Regions from separate parts of the Niveispirillum sp. GW835-FHT14G11 genome, predicted to be linked through region 3. Evidence: predicted binding sites of a transcription regulator. Region 3 holds the regulator's gene; each other region holds the start of a gene.
The links. The regulator PhoB, encoded in region 3, activates phosphate uptake and scavenging genes when phosphate is short. The targets are predictions, from matches to a motif close to TNTCATAAAACTGTCA.
Positions count from the first base shown of each region.

Region 1: AC1Q7F_RS19420 (PhoX family protein) is a predicted target of PhoB. The motif match lies at 1,583-1,598, and genes of this name have one in related genera.
Region 2: AC1Q7F_RS03725 (DUF47 domain-containing protein) is a predicted target of PhoB. The motif match lies at 5,780-5,795, and genes of this name have one in related genera.

Region 1 is NZ_JBXAFZ010000010.1:207,003-214,856, forward strand. Features, by position in the region: gene AC1Q7F_RS19410 (ABC transporter ATP-binding protein) at 1-338, opposite strand, end outside; gene AC1Q7F_RS19415 (BMP family lipoprotein) at 375-1,382, opposite strand; gene AC1Q7F_RS19420 (PhoX family protein) at 1,656-3,704, shown strand; gene AC1Q7F_RS19425 (alkaline phosphatase D family protein) at 3,916-5,517, shown strand; gene AC1Q7F_RS19430 (response regulator) at 5,609-6,271, opposite strand; gene AC1Q7F_RS19435 (MFS transporter) at 6,445-7,854, opposite strand, start outside.
Region 2 is NZ_JBXAFZ010000002.1:20,180-28,033, reverse strand. Features, by position in the region: gene AC1Q7F_RS03745 (GGDEF domain-containing protein) at 1-731, opposite strand, end outside; gene AC1Q7F_RS03740 (TonB-dependent receptor domain-containing protein) at 941-2,878, shown strand; gene AC1Q7F_RS03735 (alpha/beta hydrolase) at 3,074-3,967, opposite strand; gene AC1Q7F_RS03730 (inorganic phosphate transporter) at 4,013-5,008, opposite strand; gene AC1Q7F_RS03725 (DUF47 domain-containing protein) at 5,025-5,678, opposite strand; gene AC1Q7F_RS03720 (NUDIX hydrolase) at 5,917-6,339, shown strand; gene rutA (pyrimidine utilization protein A) at 6,538-7,617, shown strand; gene rutB (pyrimidine utilization protein B) at 7,614-7,854, shown strand, end outside.
Region 3 is NZ_JBXAFZ010000001.1:587,044-594,897, reverse strand. Features, by position in the region: gene AC1Q7F_RS02935 (dihydrofolate reductase) at 1-92, shown strand, start outside; gene AC1Q7F_RS02930 (aspartyl/asparaginyl beta-hydroxylase domain-containing protein) at 96-758, shown strand; gene AC1Q7F_RS02925 (PaaI family thioesterase) at 836-1,330, shown strand; gene AC1Q7F_RS02920 (TetR/AcrR family transcriptional regulator) at 1,303-1,911, shown strand; gene AC1Q7F_RS02915 (elongation factor P hydroxylase) at 1,999-2,640, shown strand; gene AC1Q7F_RS02910 (pyridoxal-phosphate dependent enzyme) at 2,724-4,103, shown strand; gene phoB (phosphate regulon transcriptional regulator PhoB) at 4,323-5,030, opposite strand; gene phoU (phosphate signaling complex protein PhoU) at 5,070-5,795, opposite strand; gene pstB (phosphate ABC transporter ATP-binding protein PstB) at 5,884-6,687, opposite strand; gene pstA (phosphate ABC transporter permease PstA) at 6,690-7,854, opposite strand, start outside.

The DNA of each region.
Region 1 (7,854 bases), on a different contig from region 3:
TGACCCAGCAGCAGATTCTCCAGCACCGTGAAGGTCTCCACCAGCATGAAATGCTGGTGGACCATGCCGATGCCCAGCTTGATCGCATCCTGCGGCGTGCGGATGGCGACCTGTTTGCCGCGCACCAGGATGTCGCCCGCATCGGCCTCGTAGAAGCCGTACAGGATGCTCATCAGGGTCGACTTGCCGGCCCCGTTCTCGCCCACCAGCCCATGGATGCTGGCCGGCGCGAAACGCAGCGTCACGTCGCGATTGGCATGGACGGGGCCGAATCGCTTGTCGATGCCGACAAGCTCGACCGCCCAGGCGGGGGAAACAATGTTATGGGCGGCCGACATGGTACCTGCTCAAACGCGGAGATCGGAACAAGGCGATCAGTATTTGCAGCCCTTGGCGTCGTCATAATTGGCGACGACACGGGTGCCGGCCTTGATCTCCGCCGTGGCCTTGTCCACAGCCGCCTGCATGGCGGGCGTGATCAGCGCCTTGTTATTGTCGTCGAAGGCCCAGCCCACGCCGTCCTCCTTCAGGCCCAGGCGGCGATGGCCGGCCTTCCAGGTGCCGTCCTGCGCGGTCTTGAACGCCTCATAGGCGGCGACATCCACGCGCTTGACCATGCTGGTCAGGACCTTGCCGGGGAACAGGTGGTTCTGGTTGCTGTCCACACCGATGGACAGCTTGCCGGCATCCGATGCCGCCTGCAGCACGCCCATGCCGGTCTGGCCGGCGGCGGCGAAGATCACGTCGGCCCCGCGGTCGAACTGGCTCTTGGCCAGCTCGCTGCCCCGGGTGGGGTCGGCCCAGGCGGCAGGCGTGCTGCCGGCCATGTTGGCGACGACATTCGCCTTGGCATTGGTGGCCTTCACGCCCTGCTCATAGCCACAGGCGAAGCGGCGGATCAGCGGGATGTCCATGCCGCCGACAAAGCCGACGGTGCCGGTCTTGCTGGCCAGCGCCGCCAGCACACCGACCAGATAGGAACCCTCATGCTCGGCAAACTCGATCGACTGCACATTGGGCAGGTCGACATTGCCGTCGATCAGGGTGAAACGGACATTCGGGAACTCCTTGGCCACCTTCTCCACCGACGGCGCCATGGAGAAACCGACGGAGACGATGATGTCGGCATTGCGGCTGGCCAGCCGGCGCAGGAACTGCTCGCGCTGCGCCTCGTTCGTCACCTCGAACCAGCGGAAATTGACGCCGGTATCCTTCTTGAACTTCTCCGCCCCGTTATTGGCGCCTTCATTGAAGGACTTGTCGAAGCGGCCCCCCATGTCGAAGACGATGGCGGGTTCGAATCCCAAGGCCGGGGCAAAGGTCGCGGCGGTGGACATGAACAGGGCAAGGGCCGCACAGGCGGCACGACGGGTAAACTTCATCGGCTCCGTTCCGAACAGCGGGCCCGTGGCGGCCCCCCTGCTTCAGGGCACCACCGGGAAAGGGTCCCAGCAATCATACCAGCCTGTGAAGCTAGCCAGTTCGCAGGCGCACGGCAAGGTGACAAAGCCCCCTTCCCTTGCCTGCGATGCGGAATCTGTCGGCTGTGTCACATCGCCGCCGTGCCGGTATGGCTTGCAGCTGTCAAATAACTGTAGCATCCGGAGCGTATGAACCGGACAAGTCCCATCACCATTGCACTGGAGCCCCCGCCCATGGCCGACAATCGATTCCTGACCCAAGAAGAGTTCGAGGCCATCCAGGACACGGGCTCCTCGCCGGAAACCGAGCCGACTTTCGGCGAAGTGGTGCAGCAGCGGCTGGGAAGGCGCGACATCCTGCGCGGCATGCTGGGTACCAGCGCCATCGCCGCCTTCGCCCCCGCCATCCCGGCCCCGTTCCTGACGGGGGAGGCCCACGCCCAGGCCGCCGGCGGCCAGACCGGATTCGGCTTCAAGTTCGAGGAACTGGCCCGGGGCGTCGATGCCAAGCACCATGTGGCGCCCGGCTATGACGCCGACGTGCTGATCCGCTGGGGTGACCCTTTGTTCGCCGACAGCCCGGAATTCGACCCGTTGAAGCAGACGGCCGAGGCCCAGCTGAAGCAGTTCGGCTACAATAACGACTTCACCGCCTTCTACCCGCTGCCCCAGGGATCGAAGAATGCCGACCACGGCCTGCTGTGGGTGAACCATGAATATACGCAAGCCGAGATGATGTTCCCGGGCCTGGTGCCCGAGGGCCAGGACCGGTACCCACCCGAAGCCGTCACCAAGGAGATGGTGGATATCGAGATGGCGGCCCATAGCGGCACCATCGTGGAGGTCAAGCGCGGCGCCAATGGCAAATGGGCCTATGTAAAGGGCGGCAAATTCAACCGTCGCATCAACGCCCTGAACACCAGGATGGCCGTGACCGGTCCCGCCGCCGGTCATGCGCGGATGAAGACCAAGGATGATCCTGAAGGCCGCACAATCATCGGCATGCTGAACAATTGCGCCGGTGGCGTCACCCCCTGGGGCACGGTCCTGTCGGGGGAGGAGAATATCGACGGCTATTTCATGGGCACGATCGACCAGTCCCATCCCGAACAGCGCAATTACGACCGCATGACGGTGCCGTCGCCCTGGTACCAGTGGGGCCGGTTCCATGAAAGGTTCCATATCAACAAGGAGATCTATGCCGCGAATCGCTATGGCTGGATCGTGGAGATCGACCCCTATGACCCGACCAGCACGCCGCGCAAGCTGACGGCGCTGGGCCGGTTCAAGCATGAAGGTGCTGGCGTCACCCTGAACAAGGATGGCCGCGCCGTCGTCTATATGGGCGACGACCAGCGGTTCGAGCATGTGTACCGCTTCATCTCCAAGGGCACGTACAACCCGGCCGACCGCAAGGCCAACATGAAGCTGCTGGACGAGGGTACCTTGTCCGTGGCGCGGTTCGATGCCGATGGCACGGTCAGCTGGCTGCCGCTGGTCCATGGCCAGGGGCCGCTGACGGCGGCCAACGGTTTCAAGGACCAGGGCGACGTCGTCATCTCCGCCCGCATCGCCGCCACCCTGCTGGGAGCGACGCGCATGGACCGGCCGGAGGATATCGAGGTCAATCCCAAGACCGGCCTGGTCTATGTCATGCTGACCAACAATGACGACCGGCTGCCCGACCTGCCCCATCATGCATCCCAGTCCAAGCCAAACGCAGCCAATCCGCGCCCGGCCAACAGTTGGGGCCATATCGTGGAGATGCACCCGCCCGGCGGCGACCATGCTGCACCTAAGTTCAAATGGGAAATCCTGGTCAAGGCCGGCAACCCGGCCGATCCCAAGACCGGCGCCAGCTTCAACAAGGCGACGACGGAGAATGGCTGGTTCTCCTGCCCCGACAATTGCGCCTTCGACAGCACGGGCCGCCTGTGGGTGGGCACCGACCAGGGGGCCAAATGGCAATGGACGTCCGGTTCGTCGGACGGCATCTGGGCGGTAGAGACCGAAGGGCCGATGCGCGGTACCGCACGGCTGTTCTTCCGCGTGCCGGTGGGGGCGGAACTGACCGGCCCCAGCTTCACGCCCGACGACCAGAGCCTGTTCATCTCCGTCCAGCATCCGGGATCGGATGCGGTGGATCAGTTCACCAAGTCCCACAACAAGCAGGGCACCTTCGCCGATCCCGGCACCCGCTGGCCCGACTTCAAGGACAATATGCCGGCCCGCCCGTCGGTGGTGGCCATCACCAAGAAGGGCGGGGGCGTGATCGGGGTGTAAGCGGGCTGGCGGCGGTGGCGGGCGTGCCACCGCCCTGCCCCCCTCCTCGTCATGTTGCAACGCATCGGACACTTGCAAATCCGCCCCGACCTCTGTCACAAGCAGAAGTGACGAAACCGGCCGGCCGGCTCGTCCCCCTTTGCACATGCGCTGTCTGACCGGCCCGCCGTGGCGGCGGCCTGGACGGGGTGTTTTCCATGGGTCGTCCTTGATGAAATCCGTCCTGCCGTCCACGCTTGCCTTGTCCCGCCGCCAATTGCTGCGCGGGGCCGGCGCCCTGGCGGTGACGGCATTGGCGATCCCGGTGGCCCCCCGTTTGGCCTTCGGCGCCGTCAATTTCATCGATTATCCGTTCCAGTTGGGCGTGGCCTCGGGCGAGCCCTGGCCGGATGGTTTCGTGATCTGGACGCGGCTGGCGCCCCGGCCGCTGGACCCCTTCTATGGCATGTCCAGCGACATCATCCCCGTCGATTGGGAAGTGGCGGAGGACCGGCAGTTCCGCAAGGTGGCGGCCAAGGGCACCGCCCTGGCCCACCCCGAACTGGGCCATGCCGTGCATGTGGAGGTGGCGGGGCTGCTGCCGGCCCGGCCCTACTGGTACCGGTTCCGCTGCGGCGACCATCGGTCGTTGCAGGGCCGTGCCGTGACCGCACCCGCCGCCGGTGGGCCCGTGCAGAAGGTGCGCTTTGCCGTCGCCGGCTGCCAGAATTACGACCAGGGGCTGTTCACCGCCTTCGACCATCTGTCGCGGGAGGAGGTGGATTTCGTCTATCATTACGGCGACTACATCTATGAAGGCGTGTCGCGGCCGTTCTTCTTCAGCCGGCATCTGGACGACACCGTGCCCACGCCGCGCCGGGCCGACCTGCCCGACCCCGTGTCGCTGGACGACTATCGCCGTCGCTATGCCAAGTACAAGCTGGATACCGACCTGCAAAAGGCCCATGCGGCCGCCCCCTGGATCGCCGTCTGGGACGATCATGAGATCGTGGATAACTGGGCCAGCGACTTCAACTGGGACGGCACGCCACCGGACATCTTTCGCCTGCGCCGGGCCGCCGCCGCCCAGGCCTATTACGAGCATCTGCCGTTCCGCCGCACCTCCCTGCCCGACGGCGCGCGCATGCAGCTGTACCGGAAATTCGCTTTCGGCGACCTGATCGACATGCATGTGCTGGACACCCGCCAGTATCGCAGCGACCAACCCTGCCGCGACGGCTTCCGCCCCGCCTGCCCCGATATCGACAATCCCGCCCTGACCGTGCTGGGCGAGGCGCAGGAGAAATGGCTGTTCGACGGTCTGGCGGGTGGCAAGGCCCGCTTCAACCTGCTGGCCCAGCAGGTGATGCTGATGCCGTGCGACCGGGAGCCGGGCGAGGCCAATATCCGCAACCTGGATACCTGGGACCCGTACCGCGTGGCGAGGGCCCGCCTGCTGCGCCAGATCGAGGGCAACAATATCCGCAACGCCGTGGTCCTGACCGGCGACGAGCATCAGAACATCATCGGCAACGTCATCTATGACGACAAGGACCCGGCCAGCAAGGTCGTGGCCAGCGAGTTCGTCATCACCTCCATCTCGTCCGGTGGCGATGGCGGGCTGGAACGGCCGGCGGCCAAGGGCATGCTGGCGGAGAACCCGCATATCAAGATGATCAACGACCAGCGTGGTTACGGCCTGTGCGAGGTCACACCTAAGCAGCTGACCATGGACCTGAAAGTGCTGGACCAGGTGACGACGCCCGGCGGCAAACTGTCCTCGCGCGCCAAGTTCGCGGTCGATCCGAACAAGCCGGGGGTGCAGAAGGGGTAGGAGGCGAGGTAGCTCGCAGACCTCTATATTGCCGCCTTCCCGGTGAAGGCCGGGAAGGCGGGAGAGAAGATTCTATCTCAACCCGACACCCTCAGGACGCCTCCGCCTGCGCCTCCACCGGCGACAAGGCCAGTTTGCTGGCCACGATGGCGGCCTGGGTGCGGCTGACCACGCCCAGGCGGCGCAGGATCACCGTGACATGGGCCTTCACCGTGGTTTCCACCACGCCCATCTCATAGGCGATCTGCTTGTTCAGCTTGCCCTCGGCGATGCCGGCCAGCACGCGCAGCTGCTGGGGCGTCAATCCTGCCACGCGGGCCGCCATGTCGGCGTCGGGCGCCGGCGCCGCGCCGGCCCCGGTGCCCGCCCGCGGCAACCAGACAGCCCCGTCCAGCACGGCGCGGATGGCCTCGCCGATATGGGTGATGGGGGCCGATTTCGGCACGAAGCCGGCCGCCCCATATTCCATGGCGCGGTGGATGGTGGCCGCATCCTCCGATGCCGATACCACGATGATGGGAATGGTCGGGTGTTCGTTGCGCAGCAGCGCCAGGCCGATCAGCCCGTTCATCCCCGGCATGTGCAGGTCCAGCAGGATCGCATCGATCCCCGCCTCGCGCTTCAGCGCCGCCTCCACCTCCGAAAAGCAGGAGGCCTCCATCGTGGACAGGTCGGGCACATTGCCCGTCACCGATTGGCACAGGGCAGCCCGCATCAATGGATGATCGTCGGCCACCAGAACCCGGATCGCCATTCCCTTTGCCCCTCCCCAAACCGTTGTCCCCGTGGCTGTGCCGCCACTGTCATTATGAAGGATTGAATGCGCATCCGGACCAAGGACGCAAGCGCGCATTTGCTGAAAAAGAATATGGCGGGTGGTTTTGCACCACCCGCCAAGTTGCTTAGGGGGAAATCGACAGAACCGGATCAGTCGTCGGCGTAGATATCCACGTCCTTGGTTTCCTTCACGAACAGCAGGCCGATGACCAGCGTACCGGCCGCGATGATGATCGGGTACCAGAGACCGGAATAGATGTCGCCGGTGGCCGCCACGATGGCCAGGCTGGTGGTCGGCAGGAACCCGCCGAACCAGCCATTGCCGATATGGTAGGGAAGCGACATCGAGGTGTAGCGGATGCGGGTGGGGAACAATTCCACCAGCATGGCGGCGATGGGGCCGTACACCATGGTCACATAGATGACCAGGATGGTCAGCAGCAGCACGACCATGGGCTTGTTCATCGCCGCATTGTCGGCCTTGGCCGGGAACCCGGCGGCGACCAGCGCGTCGCCCACCGCCTTGGTGAAGGCGGCACCGGCGGCCTTGGTATCAACCGGGGCGGCGGCCGGGCTATGGCCCAGGTTCACCTCGGTCTTGGTGGCCATGCCGCTGCCATCATAGCTGTCGATGACGGTGTCGCCGACCTTGATCTGGGCGATGGTGCCGGCGGGGGCCGCCTCGTTGGTGTAAGGAACGCCCTTGGCCACCAGGGCCGACTTGGCGATGTCGCAGCTCGACGTGAACTTGGCCGTCGCCGTCGGGTTGAACTGGAACGAGCATTCGTTCGGGTCGGCGATCACCACCACCGGGGAGGTGGCGACCGCCGTTTCCAGGGCCGGGTTGGCGAAGTGGGTGATGCCCTTGAACAGCGGGAAATAGGTGACGATGGCCAGCGCCAGGCCCGCCATGATGATCGGCTTGCGGCCGATCTTGTCCGACAGGCTGCCGAAGAAGATGAAGAACGGCGTGCCGATGGCCAGCGCGATGGCGATCAGGATGTTCGCCGTGAAGGCATCGACCTTGAGGATCGAGGTCAGGAAGAACAGGGCGTAGAACTGGCCCGTGTACCAGACCACGGCCTGACCGGCGACCAGGCCCAGCAGCGCCAGGATGACGATCTTCAGGTTCTTCCAGTTGCCGAAGGCTTCGGTCAGTGGCGCCTTGGAATGCTTGCCTTCCGACTTCATCTTCACGAAAGCCGGGCTTTCATTCAGCATCAAGCGGATCCAGACCGAGATGCCCAGCAGCAGGATCGAGATCAGGAACGGAATGCGCCAGCCCCAGCTCTCGAAATCCTCGACCGACATGTTGGAGCGGCAGGCCAGGATGATCAGCAGCGACAGGAACAGGCCCAGCGTCGCCGTGGTCTGGATCCAGGCCGTGTAGTTGCCGCGACGGCCATGGGGCGCGTGCTCGGCCACATAGGTTGCCGCACCGCCATATTCACCGCCCAGCGCCAGGCCCTGCAGCAGGCGCAGGATGATCAGGATGATCGGCGCCGCGATGCCGATGGAGGCATAGTTGGGCAGGATACCGACGATGAAGGTCGATGCGCC
Region 2 (7,854 bases), on a different contig from region 3:
TCGCGCCGCGCCTGGATGATGGCGCTTTCGCCGCTATCGACCAGGAAGCGGCGGTTGGGCAGGCCGGTCAGCCCGTCGCGCGTGGCCAGATCAAACAGGCGGCCGGCATAAAGCCGGATGCGCGTCACCATGGGCCGGAAGATGAAGAAGGCTTCGGCCAGAAGCGTGGTCAGCAGGATGGCCAACACCACCTTCTGCGCCTCGCGCAGCCAATGGGTTCGGCCATTGGCCTCCGTCTCGAATATGGTGACGGCATGGTCCAGGGCCGGCAGCAGCGTATCGCGTGCAGCCCTGTGGAAGCGGCCATAGGCGGCGGGATCGCCGGTATCGGCAAACAGGGCGGCATCTGCCAGGAAGGCATGCACGGCGGCGTCCAGGGGCGTCGGGCCCTGGAAATAATGGGCGCCGGCGTCCTTTGACAAGGGATTGGAGATACCCAAATCATTGCCATGAACCAGCGCATCCTGTGACCGGCGCATCAGCGCGATGGCATCGATCAGCGGCTGGCGGGCACTTTCGTTGCCCTGGTGCAGGTCGGTACCCAGCAGGGCGATGCGTTGCGACAGCATGCGCTGACGTCCGGCGACATTGATGATGGTGGCAGCGTCGCGCTGTTCGGCGATGACATTGTCCAGCAGCAGATGCACGCCGCCCGACAGCAACGCGATCAGGGTCAATGCGATCACATAGCCGGCCGTCAGCCGGCCCACTACATGGCGATCCGCGGTCAATGCATCCTCCCCCAAGGTCTGCGCCCTCAATGCTCCATCAACTAAACCCAGGCGACGATCAGGGAAACAGTCCAATCGCATAGGTTTAGAAGGAACCACCGGGGTTGGGGAGTTGGTTGGCACAACATATCCGATGACGGATGTATTTTCCCTGTGCTAGGGTCCGCGACCTTGCCAAGAAGCGTTAACCAAGAACAGGCAGCGATCCCATGCCCTCAACGATGACTTTCCGGCGCGTCCCGGCCCTGTCGGCTGCGGTGCTGCTGACCTGCGCGCCCCTGGCGGCGGCGCAGAATGCCGGCGATGATAATGTCGTGCGCAACGCCGTCGATGCCTTCGGCCTGCGCGTCGGCACTGAGTCCATCGGGCTTTATGATGAAGGCAATGTTCGCGGATTCAGTCCCGACAGCGCGGGCAATATCCGGCTGCAGGGGCTCTATATCTCCCAGCAGGGTGAGCTTTCCGACCGGGTGGTGGAAGCGTCCAGCATCCGGGTGGGCCTGAATACCGTCGGCCTGCTGTTCCCGGCCCCATCGGGCATCGCCGATCTGGCCTTGCGCGATCCGGATGCGACCGGGGCGGAACTGACGCTGGGCATCGATCCGTTCAGATCGCCCTTTATGGAACTGGACACGGGCTATGTCTCCAGCGACGCGCGGTTCCGGCTCTCGGCCGGGGTCGCGGGCAGTCCGGATCATAATGGTGGCTTTGGCGGGGATTATCGCGGCTGGTCGGCGGGCCTGGTGCCGCGCCTGAAGCTGGGGGAGGATGTGGAGATCACGGCCTTTGCCGACTGGGACCGCATGCATGACAGCGAAGTGGTGCCCAGCTATCTGCCGGGTGGCCCCTATCTGCCGCCCCGCGTGAACCGGGATGTGGACCATTCTTTGCCGTGGGCCGATTGGGCGTATGAGACGGAAAATCAGGGCCTGATCCTGGATGCGGGCCTGGCCGAGGGGCTGGTGGCGCGGGCCGGGCTGTTCCGGTCGGTGCACCGGCTGCCCTATGACGCCTTCGCCCTGATGGCGGTGGACCCGGACCGGCAGGGACGGATGCTGCATGTCCTGCTGCCCGCCACCCGCTATGAAGCCCTGTCGGGGGAGGCGTCGCTGGCCTATCAATGGCTGGACGGCAAGGCCGGCCATACGCTGAGCCTGGCCGGGCGCGGCCTGTCCAAGAAAAGCCACAAGGGCGGGGATGTGGAGGTCGATTACGGCCCCTGGCCCCTGGATGCGCCTCCGTCGGTGACGCGGCCCAATGTGGATTTCGACGTGCCCCAGGATGTGGACCGGGTGCAACAATATACGCTGGGCCTGGCCTATAACCTGTCCTGGGATGGGCGGCTGGATGTGGGTGCAGGGCTGCAGAAGGCCGATTACGCGAAGACGACGCGGCCCGGTGCCGGCGGCCGGGCGCATGGATCGTCGGCCCCCTGGCTTTATAACGCGGTCGCGGCCTGGCGGTTCGACAATGGCCTGGTCACCTATGCCAGCTATTCGCGCGGGCTGGAGGAAAGCGGATCGGCCCCCATCACCGCCGTGAACCGCAACGCGGTGCTGCCAGCGGTGAAGACCACGCAGCGCGAGCTGGGGGTACGGGTCGGGCTGGGGCCCATGGTGCTGACCAGTTCCGTCTTCGATGTGCGCCGCCCCTATGACGGGGTGGATGCGGACGGTATCTACGGCTTCCTGGGCACGGTGCGGCACCGGGGGGTGGAGGCGTCGCTGTCCGGCAACCCGGCGCCCGGCCTGTCGGTCGTACTGGGGGCCGTGCTGCTGGACCCGGTGGTGCAGGGGCCGGAGGTGCGTGATGGCCTGATCGGGCGGCGGCCCGTGGGGCAGACAAAGCTGCAATGGCAGGCCAGCCTGGATTATGCGCCGGACTTCCTGGCAGGGCTGTCGGTGGATCTGACCGTGGACCACCGGGCGAAGACCACGGCGCGCGGCGACAATCTGGCCGATGCGCCGGATTATACGCTGGTCGATCTGGGCCTGCGGCGGGACGTGGATATGTGGGGACGGGAGGTCAGCCTGCGCGCCCAGGTACAGAACCTGTTCGACGGCTATGGGTGGGACGTCAATGGCGATGGGGAGTATGAGCCCCTGACCGGCCGGGCTTGGCGGATGGCGGCAACGACACGGTTTTAGAGTCTGTCAGATTTAAATAGAATCACCATTTTATCCGCCTTCCCGGCGAAGGCCGGGACCCAGGGGCCACAGGATCAAATCTATACGCAGCGTCTATCAAATCTGCCGATAAGTCGGGCGCTTGGCCCCTGGGTCCCGGCCTTCGCCGGGAAGGCGGGACAGAAGATCCTGTCTAAAACTGACACATCCTAAAGGTCACCGCCGCAACCGGTCGCGGATGTCGGCCTGGATCACCGCCCAGGCATCGGATTGCGGCGTGATCAGTTCGAAATGCCCCGCCCCGTCGATCTCCAGCTCGCGCAGCTCCGGTCCCGCCGCCTTGGCCGCGTAATGCTGGGCGAAGCTGGGCGGAACGATGGCGTCGCGGGTGCCCGACACCAGCGTCAGGGGCAGGTCCTTCACCGGCGCTTCGCCGGGGGAGGTGTCGACGAACGGGTTGCCCTGGCGTTCGGCGCTGCCGATCAGCCGGTCGATGGTGCCGGGCCCGCCACACGCGTCGGGTCCGCGCACGTGATAATCCCGCAGGTCGACGATGCCGGCCAGGGACACCACGCCGCGAACGGGCAGCGGGTCAGGGGTCTTCAACGGGCTGTCGGTAGGCAGGCTGCCGCGCCCTGCTGCCCATAATGACAGGTGACCGCCGGCCGAATGGCCCGACAGCACCACGCGGGTCAGGTCAAGCGGATAGGTGCCGGCCAGGGTGCGGACATGGTCCACCGCGGCCGCCACGTCCTGGAACGTGCCGGGATAGCCGCCGCCCGCTTCCCCCAGCTTGCGATACTCGATATTCCAGACGGCGATGCCCTGGTCACGCAGCGCCGCCGACATGGGCCCCATCAGGTCGAAGCCCGCATATTCGGCCAGCCAGCAGCCGCCATGAACCAGGATGACCAGCGGATGCGGCCCGTTCCCCGTGGGCAGCCAGAGTTCGCCGAACTGCTGCGCCGCCGCCCCATAGGCGATGCGCAGTCCGCCCGTCACCCGGGGCCGCGCCGACAGTTCTTTGTAGGTCAGCAGCGGCGGCAGATCGGCAGCCAGGGTGGGCGTGGCGAAGAACAGAGCGCAAAGCGGGGCGAGGAAACGACGCATGACGATTGGCAACCTCCGGTGACGCACCCCGCCATGGTGGCGTGCTTACAGAACCTGCGTCAACCAGTAGAAGCCGGCCCCCACGGCAGCGGCCGCCGGCATGGTCAGGACCCAGGCCACCAGGATGCCCTGGGCCAAGCCCCAGCGCACCGACGACGCGCGCCGCGCCGACCCGACGCCGACGATGGCACCGGTGATGGTGTGGGTGGTGCTGACCGGCACACCCATATAGGTCGCCGTGAACAGGGTGATGGCGCCCGCCGTCTCCGCACAGCTGCCATGGACCGGCTTCAGGTCGGTCAGGCGCGACCCCATGGTCCGCACGATCTTCCAGCCGCCGAACAGCGTGCCGGCACCCATGCAGGCCTGACACGAGATCACCACCCAGAAGGGCACATGAAACCCGTCTTGCATATAGCCCTGGCTGAACAGCAGCACGGCGATGATGCCCATGGTCTTCTGCGCGTCATTGCCGCCATGGCCCAGGCTGTAGAGCGAGGCGGAGACGATCTGGACGCTGCGGAACACCTTGTCCACCTTGAAGGGGGAAAAGCGGCGGAAGCTCCAGGAGACGATGACCATCAGGGTGATGGCCAGGATGAAGCCAACCGTGGGCGAGATGACGATGGCCACCGCCGTCTTGATCAGGCCCGACCCCACGACATCGACACCGGCCTTGGCCACGCCCGCCCCCACCAGACCGCCTACCAGCGCGTGGGAGGAGGAAGACGGAATGCCGCCCCACCAGGTGACGAGGTTCCAGAAGATGGCCCCCATCAGCGCCGCGAAGATCACCGGCGCGTCAATGACATTGGCATCGACAATGCCCTTGCCGATGGTGTTGGCCACATGGGTGCCGAAGAACACGAAGGCGATGAAGTTGAAGAAGGCCGCCATGATCACAGCATTGCGCGGCGACAGCACGCGCGTGGACACGACGGTGGCGATGGAATTGGCCGCATCATGCAGGCCGTTCAGGAAATCGAACGCCAGAGCCAGTGCGATCAGGCCGATCAGGATCGGCAGGGAGATCAGTTCCATGGGGCGGGGCGCCGGATCAGACGTTGTCGACGATGATGCTGTCGATGATGTCGGCGACATCCTCGCCCGCGTCCAGCACGGCTTCCATCAGTTCCAGGATCTCGCGGATCAGCGCCTGGCGATAGGTGATGGGGGCATCCAGACCGCCGCTTTCCTGCCGCAGCCGCGCCTTGCCGGCCCGCAGGATGCGGTCGCTGTCGCTCTCCAGCTCCGACAGTTCCCGCGTCATACGAGTCATTTCCGTGACATGGCGGGGAATGTCGCGCAGCTTGGGCAGGCATTCCGGCAGGATGGCGGATGCCCGCACGATCAGATCGGACAGGGCGTGCATCTCGGCCGTATATTCCATGGGGCCGGCTTCCGTCATGTGACGGGCCACGTCCTGGATCAGGTCGATGATGTCGTCCATGCGCTTGGCCAGATCCTGGATGTCGGACCGGTCGAAGGGCACGATGAAGGAACGATGGACGGCCGCCTGGATCTCCTTGGTGATCTTGTCGGCGTCGTTTTCGGCCTGGTGGATGCGCTGGAACCGCATCTCCAGCTGGTCGCCATTGCGCACCAGGTCGCGCAGCGCTTCGGCGGCGACCAGGACCAGACGGGCATGGTTGGTGAAATGGTCGAAAAACCGCTCTTCGCGGGGCATCATGGCCCGGAACAGGCTCAACATCTTCTATCCCGATCAACGCTATCGCAATGGGGGGCTGACGGCGGCGACGCCGCAGCGTGGGCCCTGCTGTATCATTGATCGACGCGGGATTGTAATGTTAATGTCATAAAACAGTCATGAAATGCGCCCATCCATCTTTACCGGAAATTCATGCTTCAAAAGCAATCTGACAGATTACCCGTCGGCTTCATGAACGGGTGGCTGTTCAGGCAGTTCGTGCGAGGTGTAGTCTAAGTCGATGAGTGAGCGTAAAATCCAGTATGCGGCCCTGCCGTATCGTATGACCCCGGCCGGCCCGCAGATCCTTCTGGTCACCTCGCGTGAGACGCGGCGTTGGATCATCCCCAAGGGCTGGGCCAAGAAGAATGTCGATCCGCAGGACATGGCCGCAACCGAGGCGTTCGAGGAAGCGGGCGTGCGCGGTAAGGTCAAGAAGAAGCCCGTCGGATCATACGAATATGACAAGCGCCTGGATGATGGCAGCTGCGTCACCTGCGATGTCAGCGTCTATACGCTGGAGGTCACGGCGGAACTGCCCGATTGGCCGGAGCGCACCCAACGCGAGCGCCGCTGGCTGTCGCCGGCCGAAGCCGTGGTGCTGATCAGCGAGCCAGGATTGGTGGACATCTTCCAGAAGCTGGCGGTGAAGTGGGAGGATTGAGAATCTCTGCCCGCTTTCCATGCAATCCGCTGCTTTTGCTGGCAATGACTGTTTCACGAGCGTAGCCTGTTCTTTGATCGGCCAAGCATCAGGTCGAGGTTTCCTTGATTTCCGCGATTATCGGTCTTCTGGCACGAAACCTGCGATGCAGTCCCGCTTTCCCAGGTTTCGACCAGGTCACCTTTCAGGGGAGGCAGGATGGAAGTCGGTGTTTTCATTCCCATCGGGAATAATGGTTGGCTGCTGTCGGAGAACGCGCCGCAGTACAAGCCCAGCTTCGATCTGAACAAGCAGATCACGCTGTCAGCGGAAAAGCACGGGCTGGACTTCGTGCTGTCGATGATCAAGCTGCGCGGCTTCGGGGGCAAGACCGAGTTTTGGGACCATAACCTGGAAAGCTTCACCCTGATGTCGGGGCTGGCCGCCGTGACCAGCCGCATCAAGATCTACGCCACCGCCGCGACCCTGGTCATGCCGCCGGCCATCGTGGCCCGCATGGCTGCCACCATCGACAGCATCTCCCATGGCCGTTTCGGCGTTAACCTGGTCACCGGCTGGCAGCGGCCGGAATATTCGCAGATGGGCATGTGGCCGGGGGACGAGCATTTCGCCAACCGCTACGACTATCTGGCGGAATATGCCACCATCCTGCGCGAACTATGGGCGACGGGGCATAGCGACCTGAAGGGCAAGTATTTCCAGATGGAGGATTGCCGCCTGTCGCCGCGACCGCAGGCGCCGGTCAAGCTGATCTGTGCCGGGTCATCCAATGCCGGCATGGCCTTTTCCGCGCAATATGCCGACTATAATTTCTGCTTCGGCATGGGCGTGAACACCCCCACCGCCTTCGCCCCCACGGTGGAGCGCATGCGGGCGGCGGCAGAGAAGACGGGACGCGAGGTGTCCTCCTATGTCCTGTTCATGGTCATCGCCGACGAGACGGACGAGGCGGCACGGGCCAAGTGGGAGCACTATAAGGCCGGCGCCGATCAGGAAGCCATCGCCTGGCTGGGCGTGCAGGGGGCGGCCGACACCAAGTCAGGGGCCGACACCAATGTGCGGCAGATGGCCGATCCGGTGTCGGCGGTGAACATCAATATGGGCACAATCGTCGGGTCTTACGAGACAGTGGCAAGACTGCTGGACGAGGTGCCGACGGTGCCGGGGACGGGCGGCGTGCTGCTGACCTTCGATGATTTCGTCAAGGGGGTGGAGGATTTCGGTACCCGCATCCAGCCGCTGATGAAGTGTCGCCAGCATATCAAGGCCGCCGTATGAGCACGGCCGGCTACACTCCCCCGCCGGAACGGTCGAAATCCGTCACCCTGCCGGCACGGCCGGAACCGATCAGCCTGAAGCCGTCGGAAACCGCCGTCGTCGTCGTCGATATGCAGAACGCCTATTCGACGGAAGGCGGTTATGTCGATCTGGCCGGGTTCGATATAGCGGGCGCCAAGGGTACCATCGCCAATATCAAGCGCACGCTGGATGCCGCACGGGCCGCCGGGGTGCTGG
Region 3 (7,854 bases):
GCACCGCCTTCCTGGGCGAGGAGCTGGCGCTGCAGATGCCGGAAGGGCCCGACCGGCCGGCCTATCGCGTCACCCTGTTCCATCGGCGGTGATCCATGACGGACCTGCATCCCTGGCAGCAACAGACGCTGGATAGTGGATTGATGCTGGCGGCAGCGTCCGACATTGCCGTCGACGACCAGGAGCTGGTCCGCCAGACCCTGGCCACCATCGACAGCGTGCCGGTGGCGGAACGCGGGCATTACGGCAGCAATGACGGCAGCTGGACCGCCATCACGCTGATCGACATGCCCACCAGCTATGCCATACCGGCCGGCACCCCGACCCCTACCCTGGCCCATTTGCCGGTGCTGGATGGGATCATGGCCGGTTTGGGCGGAACCGCGCATGGTGCCTATATCCTGCGCCAGCCGCCCCACGGCATGCTGAAATGGCATTTCGACAATCAGGCCCTGCATCTGCCGTTCTGCCGGCTGTTGCTGACCGTTCAGGCCGCACCCGACGCCTTCACCTGGATCGGGCATGAGAAGGTGGCCTTCCCGCCCGGCACATTGTGGACCGGCGACTTTGCCTTCCCGCACCAGGTGGAAAATGCCACCGATCAGGACCGGTTGGTGATCGCGCTGGATTACATACCCACCGACACCGTCCGTGCCCATTTCCCGGCAGAACTTTATGCCGATCCGGATCGGCGTGCGGACCTAGCCGGCGAGGCCTGTGCTCATCTGACCCATTGGCGCTTTGCCCGGGCCTCCTGAACGACCCGCCGGCTCACGGAACCTTCTTGACCGATCGTTCGCTTTTCGCTTAATGTCTCCATCGGAGACTTCAAGACATGCTGAAAACCGTTCTTCCCCTGCTGTTCAAGGTGAGGCCCAAGATGGTCTATGACATGATCCGCCAGCAGATGGTGGGTTCCCTTCCCTTCGTGCGCCATTGCGGCATCGATCTGGTCAGTATTGGCGATGGCATCGCCGAGGCCAGGGTGACCGACCGGGCGGAGGTGGGGAACCATCTGGGCACACCCCATGCCGGCGTCATCTTCACGCTGGCCGAAACCGCCAGCGGTGGGGCGATGGCGGGGGCCATGGCGCCCGTGCTGATGAATGTGCGCCCCGTGGCGGCCCAGGCCACGATCCAGTTCCTGACCCTGGCCAAGGGTGATCTGCGGGCCACCGCCCGCACCGGCCGTCCTGGCGCGGAACTGCGGGCGGAGTTGGAGGCCGAGGGCAAGGTGCGCTTCCCCGTGGAGGTGGAGATCACCGACGCGGCCGGCAATCCGGTGTCGACGATGGTGGTGGAATGGTACGTCAGTCCCAAGCGGCCCTGACCACCACCCCGCCACGACGGGACAGCTTCCACCATGGCGACCTGCGGGCCGCATCCCTGGCGGCGGCATTGGTGATGGTGGAGGCGGACGGCCCCGACGCCCTGTCCTTGCGCGCCGTGGCGGCGGCCACGGGCGTGAACCACCGGGCGCTATATCGTCATTTCGCCGACAAGCACGAACTGACCCTGGCCCTGGCGGCGCAGGGATTCGATCGGCTGGCGATCGGCATTCAGGAGGGCTTCGATGCCGACGGCCGGCCCGGTGCGGGTCCGCTTTACCGTGCCTATGTCGATTTCGCGCTGGAGCGCCCGTCACTCTATGCCCTGATGTATGGCATCCCCGGCCAGGATTACCTGACCCAACCGACCCTGGCACCCTCGGTCGCCAAGGTGACGCGGCTGGCCGCACGCGCCTTCCGCCAGCCCGACGACCCGCCCGGCTTCAGCATCGCGCTGCGCGACCGGGTGATGCGGGCTTGGGGGGAGGTGCACGGGCTGTGCGACCTCTGGCGGCGGGGCGCGCTGCGGGCCCGCAATGCCGATGCGGCCAAGGACTATATCCTTGCTTTGCTGGCGCAATGATGCGCCCGCCACCTCTGCGCCAGGGGATAAGCCGACGCGACGGTTTGGCACTTCACGCCGGGCCGGTACCGGCTATCCTCCCCGCCCATGCAGCTGACGACCATCCCCGATGAAACCCTGCCCCAGGCGCTGAACAGCGTGGCCGCGAACTTGGCGCCCGGCAGCCTGACGGCCAAGGTGCTGGCCCGTATCGCCGCCACGCGCGATCTGGTGGCACTTGGCGTGGACACGGAAGAACACCGCGCAGCGGCCGTCGATCTGGCCCGCGCCTTCGGCATCGGCGTGATCGACGAGGCGCCGCAGGATGCCTTCTCCTATGATGGTCGGGCCATCCGCACCCGGTCGGAAGCCTATGTGCTGATCCATGAGGTGGCGCATTGGCTGGTCGCCCCGCCGGAACGGCGCGGGCTGATCGATTTCGGCCTGGGTGCCGGCCCGGAATCGGGCCGCGTCAACGAGGCCAACAGCGCCATCGCCGTGGACCAGCAGGCCCAGATCCGGGAAGAGGCGCTGGCCTCGCTTCTGGGCATCCTGTGGGAGGTGGAGTTGGGCCAGCCGGCCATCCTCGCCTTCCTGGAACAGAACTGGCTGGAAGGCTGGGATCGCCCGGCCTGCGCGCAGAATCTGGCCGACAATGTCGAACAGCTTTTCCAGGCGGGTTTGATCGCTGCGGATGGGCGGCCGTTTGCGCCGGAATCGTGCGTTGCGGGCGCCCGCGCCGCAGCTTGATGTCGTAATTCCACAAGCCCTTGCGGGGAAATCCAGGATGCGGTTCCCTGGTGGCAAAATCAATTGCCCCAGGGGGGATACCCATGTCCGCGACGCCCGCTTCGGCGCCTGCCATCCTGTCCATGATCGGCAACACCCCGATCGTCCGCATCACCCGTTTCGATACCGGCCCGTGCGAGCTGTATCTGAAGCTGGAGAACCAGAATCCCGGCGGCTCCATCAAGGACCGCATCGCGCTGAAGATGATCGAGGCGGCGGAGGCCGATGGCACGCTGGCCCCCGGCGGCACCGTGATCGAGGCGACGGCCGGCAATACCGGCCTGGGCTTGGCCCTGGTCTGCGCCGCCAAGGGCTATCGCCTGATCCTGGTCATCCCCGACAAGATGGCGACGGAGAAGATCAACAATCTCCGTGCCCTGGGTGCGCAGATCCATATCACCCGGTCGGACGTGGGAAAGGGGCACCCCGCCTATTACCAGGACATTGCCGAGCGCCTGTCGAATGAGATCCCCGGCAGCTTCTATGTCAACCAGTTCGCCAACCCGGCCAATCCCCGCGCGCATGAGGAATGGACGGGGCCGGAAATGTTCGCACAGATGGATGGCGATATCGATGCGGTGGTCTCCGGCATCGGGTCCGGCGGCACCTTCACCGGCCTGGGTGCCTTCTTCGCCAAGGCCAGCCCCAAGACGGAAATGGTGATCGGCGATCCCGCCGGCTCCATCATCGCCGATCTGGTGAACAAGGGCACGCATGACGAGCCCGGTTCCTGGGTGGTGGAAGGGGTGGGTGAGGATTTCGTGCCGCCCATCTGCGATCTCCAGTACGCCAAGGCCGCCTATTACGTCACCGATACCGAAAGCCTGAACGCCGCGCGCGACCTGCTGCGGCGGGAGGGCATCCTGGCCGGGTCGTCGTCGGGCACCCTGTTCGCCGCCGCCTTGAAATATTGCCGCGCCCAGACCACGAAGAAGCGCGTCGTCACCTTCGTCTGCGATACGGGCAACAAATACCTGTCGAAGATGTTCAATGACGCCTGGATGGAAGATCACGGCTTCACCCCGCGCGACCGGCACAACGACCTGCGCGACCTGATGACCCGCCGCTTCGACAAGGGCCAGGTGGTCACCGTCGGGCCGGAGGACACGCTGCTGACGGCGTACAAGCGCATGCGGATCAGCGACGTATCGCAGTTGCCCGTGATGGAGGGGGAGCGGGTGATCGGCATCCTGGATGAAAGCGACCTGCTGCTGCATGTCGAAAAGGACCCGGCCCGGTTCCGCGACAAGGTCTATACGGCCATGGTCAACCGGCTGGAAACCCTGCCCGTCACGGCGACCATGGCCGATCTGCGCGCCCTGTTCGACCGCAACATGGTGGCCATCATCATGGACGGCACTCTGTTCCTGGGCCTGCTGACCCGCACCGACGTGCTGAACCATCTGCGCCGGCAGTTGGGGTGATATCCGCTCGTAATGCTCTCCCCGTCATCCCAGCGAAAGCCGGGACGCAGGGGCCACAAGACAAACCTCGACGCTGCGTCGATCGAAGCTGCCGACAGGTCGGGTGCCTGGCCCCTGGGTCCCGGCTTTCGCCGGGATGACGAAACAGGGCTTATCTGCGAAACAATAACGGGCGCGGCCAACGGCAGCGCCCGTTATTGTTTCAACGCTCCCCAACACTCACATCGTCGTCTTGGTATCCAGCGCGTATCCCGCCGACCGGACGGTGCGGATCACGTCCTGCTCTTCCGTCTCGTTCAGCGCCTTGCGCAGGCGGCGGATATGCACGTCGACCGTCCGCAGCTCGACATAGACATCGTGGCCCCAGACGATGTCCAGCAGCTGCTCGCGCGAGAACACCCGGCCGGGATGCTGCATGAAATGGCGCAGCAGGGCGAATTCCTTGGGTCCCAGATGGATGTCGCGGCCGCCTCGGCGCACGCGGTGGGCGGCCAGATCCATGGAGATGTCGGAAAAGCGCAGCAGTTCCTCCGCCAGACCCGGCGAGGCGCGGCGCAGTACGGCGCGGATGCGGGCCACCAGTTCGGTGGGGCTGAACGGCTTGGACAGGTAATCGTCGGCACCGCTGTTCAGGCCACGCACCTTGTCCGCCTCCTCGCCCCGCGCCGTCAGCATGATGACCGGGGTCTCGCGGGTCTTGGGATTGCGGCGCAGCTGGCGGCAGACCTCCAGCCCGCTCATCAGCGGCAGCATCCAGTCCAGCAGGATCAGGTGCGGGCTGCGCTCGTCGGCCTGTAGCAGCGCTTCTTCCCCGTCACCGGCGGTGATGACCCGGAACCCTTCACGCTCCAGATTGTAGGTCAAAAGAGTGACGAGATCGGCTTCGTCTTCGACAACCAGGATCAGCGGCTTCAAGGCGGCGTTCATCGGTATCCCTGGGGGCTAGGCGGTTGCGGGCGGGGGCGATCAGCCCTCGCCCTCGGCCGGTTCGATGATGGTGAAGCTGGAATTATCGCCCTTGGGACGGGCACCGGTCAGCGGCTGGCCCTTGACCAGGAAATGCACCGTCTCGGCAATGTTGGTGGCATGGTCGCCGGCGCGTTCCAGGTTCTTGGCGATGAACAGCAGGTGCGTGCAGGGCGTGATGTTGCGCGGGTCTTCCATCATATAGGTCAGAACCTCGCGGAACAGGCTGGTATAGAGATCGTCCAGCTCCTCGTCCCGGTGCCAGGCGGCCACGGCCTTGTCGACATCGCGGTCGATATAGGCATCCAGCACATCCTTCAGCATCTCCTGCACCAGGCGGCCCATGCGCGGGATGGTCCCGGCGGGGCGCATGACCGGCAGCTGGGCCAGCGCGATGGAGCGCTTGGCGATATTGGCGGCATAATCGCCCGTGCGTTCCAGATCGGCGGAGATCTTCAGGGCGGCCAGCACCTCGCGCAGATCGACGCCCACCGGTGCACGCAGCGCCAGCATGCGGATGGCATCATGTTCGATCTGGCGCTCGAACTCGTCCAGCCGGGCGTCGCCCTGCATGACTTTGGTGGCGCCCTCAACATCGCGGCGGCCCACGGCCTGCACGGCCGCTTCCACCTGCGCCTCCACCACGCCGCCCATCTGGGCGATCTGGTTGGACAGGCGCTGCAATTCCGCCTCGAAGGACTTGACGGTATGTTCGGTCGGCGACATGGACGTGGGTCCTCGGATTGTGGGGCGGGTCGGCGATCACCCGCAGGTCAGGTCGAGCGGAGCGAGCCCTGACCTGCGGTGATAGGCATCAGCCATACCGACCGGTGATATAGCCCTGGGTGCGCTCGTCACGCGGGTTGGTGAAAATCTCTTCCGTGTCGCCCACTTCCACCAGGTCGCCCAGGTGGAAGAAGGCCGTGCGCTGGGAGACGCGGGCGGCCTGCTGCATGTTGTGGGTGACGATGGCGATGGTGAAGCTTTCGCGCAACTCGTCGATCAGCTCTTCGATATGCGCGGTGGCGATGGGGTCCAGGGCCGAGCAGGGCTCGTCCATCAGGATCACTTCCGGGCTGACGGCCACGGCGCGGGCGATGCACAGGCGCTGCTGCTGACCACCCGACAGGCCGGTACCCGGCTCCTGCAGGCGGTCCTTCACCTCGTTCCACAGGCCGGCGCGCTTCAGCGAGGTCTCGACGATTGCGTCGAACTCGTCCTTGCGGGTGGCCAGGCCGTGCAACTTGGGTCCGTAGGTGACATTCTCATAGATCGATTTCGGGAACGGGTTCGGCTTCTGGAACACCATCCCGACCCGGGCGCGCAGCTGCACCACGTCCAGCTTCGGATCATAGATGTCCTGACCATCCAGCAGGATCTGGCCTTCGACGCGGCAGATGTCGATCGTGTCGTTCATGCGGTTCAGGGTCCGCAGGAAGGTCGATTTGCCACAGCCCGAGGGGCCGATCATGGCCAGCACCTCGTTGCGGTAGATATCGACATTGACGCCGTGCAGGGCGCGCTTGGCGCCGTAATACACCTTCACGTCGCGGGCTGACACCTTCACCGTCTGGGTGGAGGCGGCTTGCACGGGCTTGTTCAAGGTCATGCTGTCCATTCTTACCACCGACGTTCGAATTTCTTGCGCAGCCAGATGGCGGCGCCGTTCATCATGATCAGGAAGGCCAGCAGCACGAGGATGGCGGCCGAGGTCAGTTCGACGAAGCCGCGCTCTGGCTTGTCCGACCACATGAAGATCTGCACGGGCATGACGGACGAGCTGTCCAGCAGGCTGTCCGGGGCCGAGGTGATGAAGGCGTTCATGCCGATCATCAGCAGCGGTGCCGTCTCACCCACGGCATGGGCCATGCCGATGATGGTGCCGGTCATGATGCCCGGCATGGCCAGCGGCAGCACATGGTGCAACACGGCCTGAAGCTTCGACGCGCCCATGCCCAGCGCCGCCTCCCGGATTGAGGGCGGAACGCCCTTCAGCGACGCGCGGCTGGCGATGATGATGGTGGGCAGCACCAGCAGGCCCAGCACCAGGCCGCCGACCAGCGGGGCCGAGCGCGGCATGCCGAAGAAGTTCAGGAACACCGCCAGACCCAGGAGACCGAACACGATGGAGGGCACGGCCGCCAGATTGTTGATATTGACCTCGATGATCTCGGTGAAGCGGTTCTTCGGCGCGAACTCTTCCAGATAGACCGCCGCCGCGACACCGATGGGCAGGGCCGTGAACAGGGTCACCGCCATGGTCAGCAAGGTACCGACGGCCGCCCCCAGCAGACCCGCCAGTTCGGGATAGTTGCTGTCGCTGGCCGTGAAGAAGGTGGTGTTGAAGGCCGTCCGCACGTCGCCGCGCTGTTCCAGCGTATCGAACCAGACCAGTTGCTTGTCGTTGATCGGCCGCTGCACCTCCGGCAGATCACGGTCGATGCCGCCCTTCATGATCTGGTTGATGCCGTCCGAGGCCGGCAGCCAGATCTCCACCGTCTGGCCGACCAGGGCCGGGTCCTTATCCAGCATCTTGCCAAGGCGCACGCCAGCCACCGGGCTGATCAGCCCGCGCACGTCGCGCTTCTCGATACGGCCGGTGACCTCGGGGAACTCCTTGTACAGGGCTTCGCTCACCAGGGTCTGGAAGGCACCGCGATCCCATTCGGCCGGGTTGCCGGTGCCCTGCGGATCGATGACGCTGGCATCGATGCTAACGGCCAGCTTCACTTCCGTCTGGAAGAAGGCCGAAGTGCCTTCCTTCAGCAGGGTGGACAAGAGGATG